Regions from separate parts of the Pseudomonas svalbardensis genome, predicted to be linked through region 2. Evidence: predicted binding sites of a transcription regulator. Region 2 holds the regulator's gene; the other holds the start of a gene.
What was found. Region 2 encodes sigma-54, which starts transcription at its own class of promoters, with help from an activator protein. Its sites were predicted from a motif close to ANTGGCATNNANNTTGCTNT; they were not measured.

Region 1: QFX16_RS09340 (circularly permuted type 2 ATP-grasp protein) is a predicted target of sigma-54. The motif match lies at 6,332-6,351, and genes of this name have one in related genera.

What each region holds. Positions count from the first base shown of each region.
Region 1 covers NZ_CP125619.1:2,039,483-2,046,885, reverse strand. Annotated here, with positions in the region: gene QFX16_RS09365 (acetyl-CoA C-acetyltransferase) at 1-486, opposite strand, end outside; gene QFX16_RS09360 (c-type cytochrome) at 1,082-1,903, shown strand; gene QFX16_RS09355 (IS110 family RNA-guided transposase) at 2,128-3,063, shown strand; gene QFX16_RS09350 (transglutaminase family protein) at 3,122-3,931, opposite strand; gene QFX16_RS09345 (alpha-E domain-containing protein) at 3,928-4,878, opposite strand; gene QFX16_RS09340 (circularly permuted type 2 ATP-grasp protein) at 4,891-6,300, opposite strand; gene QFX16_RS09335 (ribonuclease E inhibitor RraB) at 6,694-7,035, opposite strand; gene QFX16_RS09330 (hypothetical protein) at 7,249-7,403, opposite strand, start outside.
Region 2 covers NZ_CP125619.1:1,004,251-1,011,653, reverse strand. Annotated here, with positions in the region: gene lptB (LPS export ABC transporter ATP-binding protein) at 1-390, shown strand, start outside; gene QFX16_RS04370 (RNA polymerase factor sigma-54) at 575-2,068, shown strand; gene hpf (ribosome hibernation-promoting factor, HPF/YfiA family) at 2,142-2,450, shown strand; gene ptsN (PTS IIA-like nitrogen regulatory protein PtsN) at 2,463-2,927, shown strand; gene rapZ (RNase adapter RapZ) at 2,930-3,787, shown strand; gene QFX16_RS04350 (HPr family phosphocarrier protein) at 3,803-4,078, shown strand; partial or broken gene QFX16_RS04345 (ZIP family metal transporter) at 4,086-4,980, opposite strand; gene QFX16_RS04340 (superoxide dismutase) at 5,011-5,622, opposite strand; gene QFX16_RS04335 (DUF2753 family protein) at 5,624-6,052, opposite strand; gene QFX16_RS04330 (class II fumarate hydratase) at 6,080-7,403, opposite strand, start outside.

The sequences.
Region 1 (7,403 bases), 1.0 Mb from region 2:
GCTAAAGCCTTCGATCGTGGCGATCAGGTCAGCGCCCACGCCTTGAGGGGCAAAATGGTTGTGAAAATTGGTCTCCGGGTCCAGCGCCCAGGCGCCGCCATCGCTGCCCATCGGCACGCGGGACATGGACTCGACGCCGCCGACCACCACCAGGTCTTCGAAGCCGGAACGCACCTTCATCGCCCCAAGGTTCACCGCCTCCAGCCCCGAGGCGCAAAAGCGGTTGATCTGCAAACCCGCCACGCTGACGTCCCAATCCGCCACCTGAGTCGCGGTTTTGGCGATGTCGGAACCCTGGTCGCCGATGGGCGTCACGCAGCCCAGTACCACATCGTCGACCTGACTGGTGTCGAGGGACGTGCGCTGTTGCAGCGCCGTTAGCAGCCCGGCTACCAGGTTCACCGGTTTGACGCTGTGCAAGGCGCCATTGGCCTTGCCTTTGCCGCGGGGCGTGCGTAACGCGTCGAAAATCAAAGCTTGGGTCATGACGTCCTCGAACCTGAGCGGGGAGTAAATGCAGTCCCCACTCTTAGGCCGAGCGGCCCTGGATTCAATGACCGCAGTGCTCACAGACGTTGACGGTCACGCTCAGACGGACGGTAGGCAACCACCGGATTAACCGATTCAGGACACCAAGCTGTCTAGCAAACGGGCGCCCAAGAAGCTGGCATTAGGCCTCATGCCTTTTTAAGAGCAATTTATGTGAGGCCCATACGAAATGGATCTAAACCAAGCGTGACGCGGGCTCTAAGGTGAACTTGTACGAAGTTGTCGTCGGGTTTTGCCGAGGCGCTCGTCAAACAGGAAGTGCAACGCTCTGCCGTCATGGAGAAATGCAGGCAGGCATCAGGAAATAACAATAAAGGCGGTCAAGCCATGTTCAAACAATCGAAAGTACGTCAAGCCGGGCTCATTCTTTTCGCCACTACGCTGTTGTTGATTTTGCCGAACCTGACCAAGGTGATCGGCTAGTCGGTCAATAAAAAATACGGCGCCAGGTTTTATATCGCCCTCTAAAAATGTGACTGGCTCGCTACCCGGGCCAGCGTGGGTGTGCCAACCTTTACGGCACTTCCACGACATGGACGGCGATCACTTGAAAACGCTCATTCTTTTCGGGGCCTTGCTGCTCAGCACGGCTCTGTCTGCCGCACAACTGAACCTTGAGCTGGGCGCGAGCAGTCGCACCTGGCAAACCGAGGAGTTGCTTAAGCATCCTCAGGTTCAGACCCTCACTATCAGCAACGACGTTTCCTACAAACGGGACATGAGCTATCGCGCTGTTCCGTTGGCTGCGTTGTTGACGGGCATCAAACCTGAAGACCACTTACAGGCTGTAGCCCTGGATGGTTTCGCCGCAGAACTGTCAGCCGCGCCGTTGCTCAATACACAGGGTGCGCGCGCATGGTTGGCGATTGAAGAACCCGCCAAGCCGTGGCCACCGCTGTCGGAAGGCAAATCCGGCGCCGGGCCATTCTATCTGGTCTGGACCGATCCGCAGGCGGGCGACATCAGCCCCGAGCAATGGCCCTTTCAAGTGGCGAGCATCAAGCGCTTGGCACCGGTGGTCGAGCGCTTCCCTGCCCTGCTGCCCGATCCGGCGTTGAAGGCTGACGATCCGGTGAACAAGGGCTTTGCGCTGTTTCAGAAGAATTGCCTGGCGTGCCATCGATTGAACGGCGCCGGGGATGCGCAGTTTGGGCCGGACCTGAATATTCCGTTTAACCCGACCGAGTACTTCGGCGCGGATTTCCTCAAGCGCTACATTCGTGATCCGCAGAGCTTGCGCCAATGGCCACAGGCGAAGATGCCCGGATTCTCGGCGACGGTGTTGCCGGACGGGGATCTGGAGGGGTTGGTGGGGTATTTGAAGCACATGGCTGGGCGAAAAGTTAAACCCTGACACCATCCCCCTGTGGGAGCAAGCTCGCTTGTATGTTTAGACTTGAAGGGGTGGGCGGGACTAAAAGCTCGATTCTGACCAGTACAGACCGTGGGAGACTTCTCATCCCGCCCCTTCTACCCAAAGCGCCGATAAGGAATTCATCGGTAAAACCGACGATAGAGGCAAGCCAGCGCAACGGTAGACCCCGACAAGCTCTTAAACCCTAGCTCCGAGGATTCGTCATGACAATCCTTACTTCGCAGACGGTGGTTGGCGTCGATATCGCCAAGACCGAAATAGTTGTCTATCGCTCCGACCGGCTAACCACTGACACCATCAAGAACGATCGAACAGCCCTCAAACGCTGGCTTAAAACATTGCCCGCCCAAAGCGCTATCGCCGTTGAAGCCACCAACATCTACCACCTGGACACCGTCGAGCTGGCCCATGCGATGGGGCACCAGGTCTATGTCGTGGATGCTTATCGGGTGAGCAACTATCGCCGCGGCATCGGCCAACGAGCCAAGAACGATCCCTGCGATGCCCGTCTGCTGGCGCGTTATTTGACGAACGAACAAGACGGACTGCGGATCTGGAGCCCACCACCCAAGGCCTACACCTCGCTGAAAAGCCTGCTCCACAGACGTGCAACGCTGATCCAGAACCATGCCGGTCTGATGCTGAGCTGGGCCAATGAACCCTTGTTGAAGAAAGTACAGAGCGCCCAGCAAAAGGCCTTCAAGCAAGCGGATCAGGCCATTCAGAAACTGCTGCGCAAGGTCAGCAAAGAGGCGGGTATTGAAGAGAATATCGACCGCTGCAAAGCCATCGAAGGGGTTGGCGAACTGACTGCAACCGGGTTGGCGACGACCTTTATGCGCGGTGATTTTGCCAATAGTGATGCGTTCATCGCGTTTCTAGGGATGGACCTTACGGTCGATGACTCCGGGAAGAAGAACGGCCCCCGGCACCTGACAAAAAAAGGGGATCCGGAAGTCCGCCGGTTGGCTTACAACGCCGCAATGGCAGCCTGTCGCTCAGCTAAATGGAAACCGTTTTACGAGTCGTATTTGGCAAGAGGCTTCTCGAAAACCCAGGCCTTGGTGGCCCTTGCCCGGAAACTCTGCCGGGTGGCATTTGCCCTGATGAAAAATCAGAGCGAATACCACCCGGCCTGAGGTTGCGGGGTTGCCCTGCAACATAGAATCTCCCACAGGGGATTCGTGGTGTTCCGGATTATTGCTGTTGGACTGAGATAATCGGCATCGGTGTCGGTGACACAAACACCTTCGCATGCATCTGCTCGCAACCACCGCCACGCCGCATGCCTCGCACCGGGCAGGCATCCAGGTAGTCCAGGCCCACCGCCAGTTTCAAATGACGCTCAGGCCGCGCCAATTCATTGGTCACGTCGAAGCTGTACCAGGCGTCATCGAGCCAGGCTTCCGCCCAGGCGTGACTGGCCAGGTGTTCGCTGTTCTCGCTGTACAAATAGCCCGACACATAACGCGAAGGGATGCCCAGGCTGCGAGCGCAGGCGAGAAAGGCGTGGGTGTGGTCCTGGCAGACGCCCGAACGCCCGGCGAAGGCCTGGGCGGCGCTGGTGTCCACTTCGGTGGAGCCCGGCGTGTAGGTCATGTGCTGGTTCAGGCCATGCATCAAGTCGATCAGCGCCGTGCGATCCCGGCGCTGCTTGCATTCTTTCTCGGCGAACGCACGCAGGGCTTCGTCGGCTTCGGTCAGGCGCGTGAAACGCAGGAACGGCAGCGCCGACTGGCTTTCATGCTCCGCCTCACGCAATTCGTCAATGTCCACCTGCCCACGAGCGCCGATGATGATCGCCTCATGAGGCTCGTCCATGGTCAGCACGTGCAAGATATTGCCGAACGGATCGAGTTGCGCACGCACCGGGCGTGGCAAGTCGAGCTGCCAGCTGAGCACATGCTGGCGCTCGCTGTCGTGGGGTGTCAGTCGCAGGTACTGGATGCTCGCCCGCACCTGATCTTCGTAGTGATAGGTGGTCTCGTGGCTAATGGAAAGTCTCATGCAGCCTCCAGGTAGGAACTGTGTATGGCGTTACCCAACTGGCGCACCAGCGGGATGAACTCGGTCAGCCAGGCGTGCAGGCCTTCGTCGAGAATTTCGGTGATGCCGGTGTAGCGCAGGCGTGCATCCATTTCCGCTGCCAGGCGTTGCGCGGGACGGCCGTTGGCCCCCGGCAGCTGGGCAAGGATCTGGTCGATTTCTTCAGTGCAGGCGCGCAATGAACGCGGCACGTCAGCGCGCAGCAACAGCAACTCAGCCACATGCCGGGCGCCGGGCGCATCGCGGTAGATTTCGGTATAGGCCTCGAACGAGGACAACGCCCGCAGTAAAGCACTCCACTGGTAATACGCGTGAGCGGTGCCATCGCTGACCGCCTCTGCCTGATCGCCAGCCATTTCGTAGCGGGCGTCGAGCAGGCGCAACGTGTTGTCGGCCCTTTCGATAAACGTCCCCAGACGAATAAAGCGGAACGCATCGTTACGCATGATCGTGCCGTAGGACGCGCCGCGGAACAGGTGGGAACGTTCCTTGATCCACTCGCAGAATCGGCTCATGCCGTAGCGACTCAAGCCTTGATCAGCTATCCCGCGAATTTCCAGCCAGGTGGCATTGATGTTTTCCCACATATCGGCGGTGATTCGCCCACGCACCGCATGGGCACTGGCCCGCGCGGCGCCGAGGCAGCTGTAGATGCTCGCCGGATTGGCCGCGTCCAGGGCGAAGAAATGCAGCAGCCGTTCAGCGTGCAATTCACCGTGGCGCTCCAGGTAATCGTCCAGGGTGCCGGTGATCAACAGCGGCATGGCGAGTTCATGCAGGCCGTCACCACGGCCATCCTGCGGCATCAGCGACAGCGAATAACTGATGTCGAGCATCCGTGCGAGGTTTTCCGCCCGCTCCAGGTAACGCGACATCCAATACAAATCCGAGGCAGTTCTACTTAACATGGCAGGCTTCCTTCAATCCTCGACCACCCAGGTGTCCTTGGTTCCACCGCCCTGGGATGAATTCACCACCAGGGAGCCTTCGCGCAGGGCGACACGGGTCAAACCGCCGGGCACAACCCGGGTTTCGCGGCCAGACAATACAAACGGACGCAGGTCGATGTGGCGTGGAGCGATGCCGTTTTCGACAAAGGTCGGACAGGTCGACAGGGACAACGTCGGTTGCGCGATGTACGCATGGGGCTTTGCTTTGATCCGCGCGCGGAAAGACTCGATTTCCGCCGCCGTCGCCGCCGGCCCTACCAGCATTCCGTAACCGCCGGAGCCCTGGGTTTCCTTGACCACCAGTTCTGGAAGATTGGCCAGTACATGGGACAGTTCAGAGGGATTACGACACTGCCACGTCGGCACATTCTTCAGAATCGGCTCTTCATCCAGATAGAAACGGATCATGTCCGTGACGAATGGATACACCGACTTATCGTCCGCGACCCCGGTGCCGATGGCATTTGCCAGCACCACGTTGCCGGAGCGATACGACGACAGCAGCCCTGGAACGCCGAGCATCGAGTCCGGGTTGAACGCCAGCGGATCGAGGAACGCATCGTCGAGGCGACGGTAGATCACGTCGACGGCTTTCGGTCCGTCCGTGGTGCGCATGAACACCTTGTCATCCCGCACGAACAGGTCCGCGCCTTCCACCAGCTCAACGCCCATTTCCCGCGCCAGAAACGCATGTTCAAAGAACGCGCTGTTGAAACGACCCGGCGTCAGCACCACCACGCTCGGGTTATCGATCGGGCTGGAGCTTTTCAAGGTGTCGAGCAACAGGTTCGGATAGTGGTCGATAGGGGCAATGCGCTGGGCCGCGAACAACTCGGGGAACAACCGCATCATCATCTTGCGGTCTTCCAGCATGTAGCTGACGCCGCTCGGTGTACGAAGGTTGTCTTCAAGCACGTAGTACGTGCCGTCGCCATCGCGCACCAGATCGACCCCGGAGATGTGGGAATAGATATCGCGGTGCAAATCCAGCCCTTGCATCGCCAACTGGTATTGCTCGTTGGCCAGCACTTGCTCGGCCGGAATGATGCCGGCCTTGATAATGCGCTGCTCGTGATAGAGGTCGGTGAGGAACATTTTCAACGCCTTGACCCGCTGAATGCAGCCGCGCTCGACGACTCGCCATTCACTGGCGGGGATGCTGCGGGGGATGGTGTCGAAGGGAATCAGGCGCTCTGTCCCTTGCTCATCACCATAGAGCGTGAACGTAATCCCGGCGCGATGAAATAACAGATCGGCCTCGCGTCGCCGTGGTGCCAAAAGCTCGTCAGGCGTTTCGGACAGCCAACGGGCAAACTCCCGATAATGCGGGCGGACCTGGCCGCCGGCATCGTACATCTCATCAAAATAGGTGCGGATCATGCCGTACTCCTTGTCACCCGGACATCTGGGCTTCGCAAAGCCCGTGCCATCGGCATAAACGCTTTGATATCAATCAGTTGGATAATCGCATTGCACGAACCGCACCAATCCTGTGCGGTAAATGCCCCCACCTGATCGCCCCCGCTTCATTGCGAAGCAATGTTGTCGCCTATCACCAGCATAGCCAGAGTTGATTTCACTGCCCGGGAGTCGATGCGGATAATCCGCGCATTCGCTGAAAATCTTGACGAATTTCCCTTTAGCCGCTTGTTTAGGCGGCTTTTTTTTGCGTTTTTGAAACGTTATGAATCAAAAACACGATTTCCAAACCCGACAAACGAAAACGGCCAACCCTGAGGTCAGCCGTTGCTGAGTGTTGTCACTGTTCATAAGTTATGCGAGTCGCCCTCGTACCTCCTGCTTGACGCCCCATCCTTCGATGATGCCGCCCAAAGGCTCGACCACCGCCTCGAAATCCTGCTCAAAATCGCCGATGCCGTCATAAGTGGCGTACATCACTTTGCTCAGTTCCAGGTACCACGCGCCGTCGTCGCGCACGCTGATTTGTGCATTCAAGGATTCACCGCAGTAATGCCCTGCCGCCCTGCGCGCCCGCTCCTCGTCCGGGAAAATGGCGTAGAACTCGATGGGATGGAATCGTGAAAAGTCGAAGCCGCCTTCTTTCATACGGCGCAAGACGCTGGTGCTGATGTCTTCTTGATAGGCTGTGCTCATGAAACGTCCCCCTCAGACTGATGGATAGACTTTCCGTATTCCCGGCACTCGCAACCGAATGGGGCGAGTGATGCGGCAACAACGTTGCCGGTGGGAAGCAAGCATGTAGCTGACAAGACCAGACCTTAGCGATCCGTTCGCTGATCTCGATTGCAGAGTAGCCTCAAGATAGAGCCGCTGCCAAGGCCTGGTTAGGAATGTGACAGGAGATGTTCAGATTGGCGTGATGCTGAGGATTTCAATGCTGTACTGGGACTTCAGACTTTTGACAGTCGGATCATCGGTGCGCCCTTCCAGATCGTTGAGGTCCAGTTCGGCAGCCACAGGCAGACACCGGGCGCGAATGAGCTTCGCGGCTTGTTCGTTGT
Region 2 (7,403 bases):
GGTCGTCGCAAAGAGCTGGAAAGCCTGCTGCAGGAATTCCATATCAGCCACATCCGCGACAACCTCGGGATGAGTCTGTCCGGTGGTGAACGCCGCCGCGTGGAAATCGCCCGGGCACTCGCTACCAACCCGAAATTCATCCTGCTCGACGAACCATTCGCCGGCGTGGACCCGATTTCGGTGGGCGATATCAAACAGATCATCTATCACCTCAAGGCCAAGGGCATTGGCGTGCTGATCACTGACCACAACGTCCGTGAAACCCTGGATATCTGCGAAACCGCCTACATCGTCAACGATGGCCAACTGATCGCCGAAGGTGACTCTGCCACCATCCTGGCCAACGACCTGGTCAAGGAAGTGTATCTGGGCCATGAGTTCCGCCTGTAAGCACTGAGGTGTCTGGCTGGTTGCTCGGGCGCTTGTCTCGATAAAAAATCAACATTTTTTTATTGTTACAGCGCTCTAGGCAAACGCTGCAGTTTCGGGCATATAATTTGCTTATGTTTGGCGCTCCGGCGCCCTGTAGTGGATGGCGCATGTGCGCCGGCGAATAAGGTGTTAAGCCCCTGCCATGAAACCATCGCTAGTCTTGAGAATGGGCCAGCAGCTGACGATGACACCGCAGCTGCAACAGGCCATCCGCCTGCTCCAATTGTCGACCCTGGACCTGCAACAGGAAATCCAGGAGGCCCTGGAGTCCAATCCGATGCTCGAACGCCAGGAAGAAGGCGACGACTTCGATAACGCCGACCCCTTGGCCGACAAAGCCGAACAGCCACCCAACGCCGATGTTTCGGAACCCTCCTACCAGGAAACCGCTCCGACGGTGGACAACCTCGAGGAAGGCGACTGGAACGAGCGGATTCCCAACGAACTGCCCGTCGACACCGCGTGGGAAGACGTCTACCAGACCAGCGCCAGCAGCCTGCCGAGTAACGATGACGACGAGTGGGATTTCACCACCCGTACATCGGCCGGCGAAAGCCTGCAAAGCCACTTGCTGTGGCAACTGAACCTGGCACCGATGTCCGACACTGATCGCCTGATTGCCGTGACCCTGATCGACTGCATCAACAATCAGGGTTACCTGGACGAAACTCTCGAGGAGATTCTCGAAGCCTTCGATCCGGAACTGGACATCGAACTGGACGAAATCGAAGCCGTCCTGCACCGCATCCAGCAATTCGAACCCGCTGGCATCGGCGCCCGTAATCTGGGCGAATGCCTGCTGCTGCAATTGCGTCAGTTGTCCGCCAAGACGCCTTGGCTGGTCGAGGCCAAACGCCTGGTCACCGATTACATCGACCTGCTCGGCAGCCGCGACTACAGCCAGCTGATGCGTCGCATGAAGCTCAAGGAAGATGAACTGCGCCAAGTGATTGAATTGGTCCAGAGCCTCAACCCGCGCCCAGGCTCGCAAATCGAGTCCAGCGAAGCCGAATACGTCGTTCCCGACGTGATCGTACGCAAGGACAACGAGCGCTGGCTGGTGGAACTGAACCAGGAATCCGTGCCGCGCCTGCGGGTCAATGCTCAATACGCCGGTTTCGTGCGCCGCGCCGACACCAGCGCCGACAACACCTTCATGCGCAATCAGTTGCAAGAGGCCCGCTGGTTCATCAAGAGCCTGCAAAGCCGCAACGAAACCCTGATGAAAGTAGCCACTCAGATCGTCGAGCATCAGCGCGGTTTTCTTGAATACGGCGACGAAGCCATGAAACCGCTGGTCCTGCATGACATCGCCGAAGCGGTGGGCATGCACGAGTCGACGATTTCTCGGGTGACCACGCAAAAGTTCATGCATACCCCTCGGGGTATATATGAACTGAAATACTTTTTCTCGAGCCACGTCAGCACCTCAGAGGGCGGTGAATGCTCGTCCACGGCGATCCGCGCGATCATCAAAAAACTGGTTGCCGCGGAAAATCAGAAAAAGCCGTTGAGTGACAGCAAGATCGCTGGTTTACTGGAGGCACAAGGCATTCAGGTGGCTCGCCGCACCGTCGCCAAGTACCGCGAATCCCTCGGGATCGCGCCTTCGAGCGAACGCAAGCGGTTGATGTAGAGCCACGCCACAGCGTTCCAGTGGCAGGCATTTCTGCCTGCCGCTTTATGCACTGGCAACGAAGGAGAGCTGTATGCAAGTCAACATCAGTGGACACCAACTGGAAGTGACCGAACCTCTTCGCACCTACATCGGCGAAAAACTCGAACGATTAGAGAGGCATTTCGACAAGATCACCAACGTGCAAGTCACGATGACGGTCGAAAAGCTCAAGCAGAAAATCGAAGCCACGCTGCATATTCCCGGCAATGAAGTGGTCGCAAACGCGGAGCATACCGATATGTACGCGGCGATCGACGCACTGACCGACAAGCTGGATAAACAACTCAAAAAGCATAAGGAAAAGACCCAAAGCCTCCTCCAGGGCGCGACCGGTCGTTAACACTCCCAACCCATGATCCGACTTGAAAGCATCCTGACCCCCGGCCGTTCCCTCGTGAACGTGCCGGGCGGCAGTAAAAAGAAAGCCCTCGAGCAAATTGCCAACCTTATCCACAAAGAAGTGCCGGATCTGGAGATGCAAGATGTCTTCGAGGCTCTGATTGCCCGTGAAAAACTTGGCTCAACCGGTTTTGGCAACGGCATCGCCATTCCCCACTGCCGCCTGAAGGGCTGCACCTCGCCCATCAGTGCCCTGATGCACCTTGATGCACCCATCGATTTCGACGCCATCGACGGCGCCCCGGTTGACCTGCTGTTCGTTCTGCTGGTCCCGGAAGCCGCTACCGATGCGCACCTGGAGTTACTGCGCCAGATCGCCAGCATGCTCGACCGCAAGGAAGTGCGCGAAAAACTGCGCAGCGCCCCGAGCAATGAAGCCTTGTATCAGGTTGTCCTGGACGAGCAAAACGGTCATTAATCATGCGCTTGATCATCGTCAGTGGCCGCTCCGGCTCAGGTAAAAGTACCGCACTCGATGTTCTCGAGGACAACGGCTACTACTGCATCGACAACCTGCCCGCCGGCCTGCTGCCGGAACTGGCCGAACGCGCGTTGATTCACACCGAGCTGGCGCAACCGCTGGTTGCCGTATCGATCGATGCGCGTAACTTGCCGAGTCACTTGTCGCGGTTTCCCGAACTGCTGGAAGAAGTACGCAGCCGGCATATACAGTGTGATGTGCTTTATCTGGACGCCGACGAAGAAACCTTGCTCAAACGCTTCTCGGAAACCCGCCGTCGCCACCCGCTGAGCAATGCCAATCGCTCGCTGGCCGAGGCCATCAACGATGAGACCGCCCTGCTCGGGCCGATTGCCGACCTCGCCGATCTCAAAGTAAACACCACCAACCTGAACCTGTATCAGCTGCGGGATACCATCAAGCTCCGCCTGCTGAACCAGCCGGAACCCGGTACGGCGTTCCTGGTGGAGTCTTTCGGCTTCAAGCGTGGCATGCCGGTGGACGCTGACCTGGTGTTCGACGTGCGCTGCCTGCCGAACCCTTACTGGAAGCCAGAGTTGCGCGATCAATCCGGGCTCGACCAACCGGTTGCCGAGTACCTGGCGGCACAGCCGGACGTCGAAGAGATGTTCCAGGACATCTCCACCTACTTGTTCAAGTGGCTACCACGCTTTGCCGCCAGCAACCGCGCTTATGTCACCATTGCCATTGGCTGCACCGGCGGCCATCACCGCTCAGTCTACCTGACCGAACGTCTAGGCCAGGCCCTGCAAAAAACCCTGAAGAACGTCCAGGTTCGCCACCGCGACCTCAGCTAAAGGATTCACACCGCGATGCCTGCTCTGGAAATTGAAATCATCAACAAGCTGGGCCTGCATGCCCGCGCTTCTGCAAAATTCGTTGGCGTCGCCGGTGAGTTCAAGGATTGCACGATCAGAGTAGGACGCACGCCGGAATCCACGGTCGACGGAAAAAGCATCATGGCAATGATGATGCTCGCTGCGGGCAAGGGCACCAAAATCCACCTGAGCACCGAAGGTGAACAGGCTGATGAGGCGCTGCAGGCATTGGTGAATTTGATCAATGACTACTTCGGCGAAGGCGAATAACGCTCGCCTAAGCGAGCGCTGTATCCATCACCATCATCAAGCAAAACCCGATCAGCAACCCAAGACTTGCAAGCTTGTCGTGACCATTGCGGCGCGACTCGGGGATGACTTCATGGGTGACCACCAGCAACATTGCCCCGGCCGCCAGTGCCAACCCCAAGGGCAACAACAATTCGGCCAGGCTCACTAGCCAGGCACACAACAACGCGAAGACCGGCTCGACCAACCCTGACGCAGCACCAATCAGGAACGCCTTGACCCGCGACATCCCTGCCCCGGCCAATACCAGCGCGATCACCAGACCTTCCGGCACATCCTGCAAGGCGGATGCCCATGGCCAGACTATCGGCGTCAGGCATGCCACCCCCCGCCGACACTCCGACCGCCATGCCTTCGGGGATATTGTGGGCAATGATCGCAAACACAAACAACCAGATTCGCGTCGGGATGACCGGTCGCTCCAGCGTGCCTACGAGCATTTCCGGCGACGCACCTGACACCTTGCGATCAACCAGGAACAATCCGAACGCACCCAGCATGATGCCGAAACTGATCAGTCCGCTGGCCGCCCAAGGCGTCAGCCCCAGGTTTTCAGCGGCAGAGATCCCCGGAACGATCAACGAAAACGCTGTCGCCGCGAGCATTACCCCGGCCCCGAAGCCGAGCAGCGTATCGCTGACCGTCTGGGGCATCCGTCGAATTACCAGCACGGGCACCGCGCCCAAGGCAGTGCCCAAAGCGCAGATCGCCCCGCCTTGCAGCGCGCGCAGCAGTTTCGGCTCGAGGTCCAGCCACGCTAAGCCTTGGGCAACCAATAACGTCATGCCTGCCAGCAGTAACAGCGATCCGAATGCGTAACGAAACATTCGTCCACTTCCGATCGCCAGTGTTTCAGTGCCCATAGCTAGCCTTGGATTGTTTTTGCAGAAGTCTTAAACCAGTGCAGCCTGATAGCGCGCAGCGACTTCAGGCCAATTGATCACGTTGTAGAACGCGTTGATGTATTCCGGGCGACGGTTCTGGTATTGCAGGTAATAAGCGTGCTCCCAGACATCCAGGCCGAGGATTGGCGTATTGCCGTTCATCAATGGACTGTCCTGATTGCCGCTGCTTTCAACGACCAGCGTCTTTTGCGGCGTCACACTGAGCCACGCCCAGCCGCTGCCGAAACGAGTCAGCGCGGCTTTGGTGAAGGCTTCCTTGAAACTGCTCAGGCCGCCCAGTTGCTCATTGATCGCCTCAGCCAAGGAGCCTTCAGGATTGCCGCCGCCGTTGGGCGCCATCACTTCCCAGAACAGCGAATGGTTGGCATGCCCACCGCCCTGATTGATCACCGCCGCGCGCAGCTTCTCCGGCAGTTGCCGGACAGCTGACACCAGTTTTTCCACCGGCCACTCGGCAAACTCGGTGCCTTCCACCGCAGCGTTGAGGTTGTTGATGTAGGTCTGGTGATGCTTGGTGTAGTGGATTTCCATGGTCTGCGCATCGATGTGCGGTTCCAGGGCATCGTAGGCGTAAGGCAAGGCAGGCAAGGTAAAAGCCATTTCAATGAACTCCATGATGTAGGGGCGCAGGCGAGGCGGCATCGATGTGCAGCAAACGATGGGTGCGCGGGTATTCGCCGTGTTCGCTGATGAAATTCAGCAGCTCGACGTAGGTCTTGCTGCTCTGGCGCAGCGCGGCTTCACGCAAGGCTGGCACCAGTCGTGGGTCCTGCATGGTCTGCAACAACCGCTGATGGATGGCGCACAAGTACTCGGCGCTCTCCTCCGGCTGGTTCAGACGCAAATGCAGGTCCGCCAGGTTGTGGTGGGAAATCACGCAGGCCGCGACCGCCTCGTCGGCATCTGCCCATCGCTCGAACAACACCTGGGCCAGGGCCAATGCCTGCAAGTAGGCCTCGCGGGCATCGACGTATTCGCCCAGCATGAAACAACGATTAGCCCTTTCGATCGTGCGTTTCCAGTGTTCCATGGTGAGCCTCCAAAGCGGTTGCGGTGATTACACGCCGCCTGCGGTGAGTTTCTCCGGGTCCAGCAAGACCTCAAGCTGGCTGCGTGTCAGGTCGGTGTGTTCCAGAGCGACATCGATCACCGGACGGCCCTGTTGATAGGCTTTCTTGGCGATCTCCGCGGCTTTTTGGTAACCAATGATCGGGTTGAGTGCGGTGACCAGGATCGGGTTACGCGACAGCGCTTCCTTGAGCCTGGCTTCGTTGACCTTGAAGCTGGCGATGGCCTTTTCACCCAGCAGATGGCTGGAGTTGGTCAGCAACTCGATGCTGCTCAGCAGGTTCTGGGCGATGATCGGCAGCATCACGTTCAGCTCGAAATTGCCCGACTGACCGGCGATGGTGATAACCGTGTCATTGCCGATGACCTGAGCGGCGACCATGGCGGTCGCTTCCGGGATCACCGGGTTGACCTTGCCAGGCATGATCGAAGAACCCGGCTGCAAGGCTTCGAGCTCGATTTCACCAAGACCGGCCAGCGGGCCGGAGTTCATCCAGCGCAGGTCATTGGCGATTTTCATCAGCGAAACGGCCGTGGCCTTGAGCTGGCCGGAAACACTGACCGCCGTGTCCTGAGAGCCGATCAGCGCAAACAGATCCTCGCCCGGTTTGAATTGCACTTGGGTCAGCTTGCTCAGTTGCGCACTGAAACGCGCCGCGAATTGAGGATGAGCGTTGATTCCGGTACCCACTGCCGTGCCGCCCTGAGCCAGGGATTGCAGGCTCGGCAGCAGATCCTGCAGATGGCCAATGTTGGCCTTGAGCTGCTGCGCCCAACCGTTGAGCACCTGGCTCATGCGCACCGGCATCGCGTCCATCAAGTGAGTGCGGCCGGTTTTGACGTGGTGATGAACCTCTTCGGCCTTGCGCTCGATCACCTGAACCAGACGCACCAGCGCCGGCAACAATTGGTCGTGCAACGCCAACGCAGCACTGACGTGGATGGTGGTCGGGATGATGTCGTTGCTGCTTTGGCCGCAATTGACGTGATCATTGGGGTTCACCGGTTCGCCGAGCAGACGGCTGGCCAGGGTGGCGATCACTTCGTTGGCGTTCATGTTCGAACTGGTGCCGGAACCGGTCTGGAAGATATCCACCGGAAAATGCTGCATGAAGTCGCTTTGGAGCAGGCCCAGCGCCGCATCGACGATGGCTGTGCCCTGGGATTCGCTGATTTGTTCGAGCTCGACGTTGGCTCGGGCAGCGGCAGCCTTGGCCAGGATCAGCGCGCGGATGAACTGCACGGGCATCGGCTTGCCGCTGATGGGAAAGTTATCCACTGCACGTTGAGTCTGTGCGCCGTAGAGGGCGTCC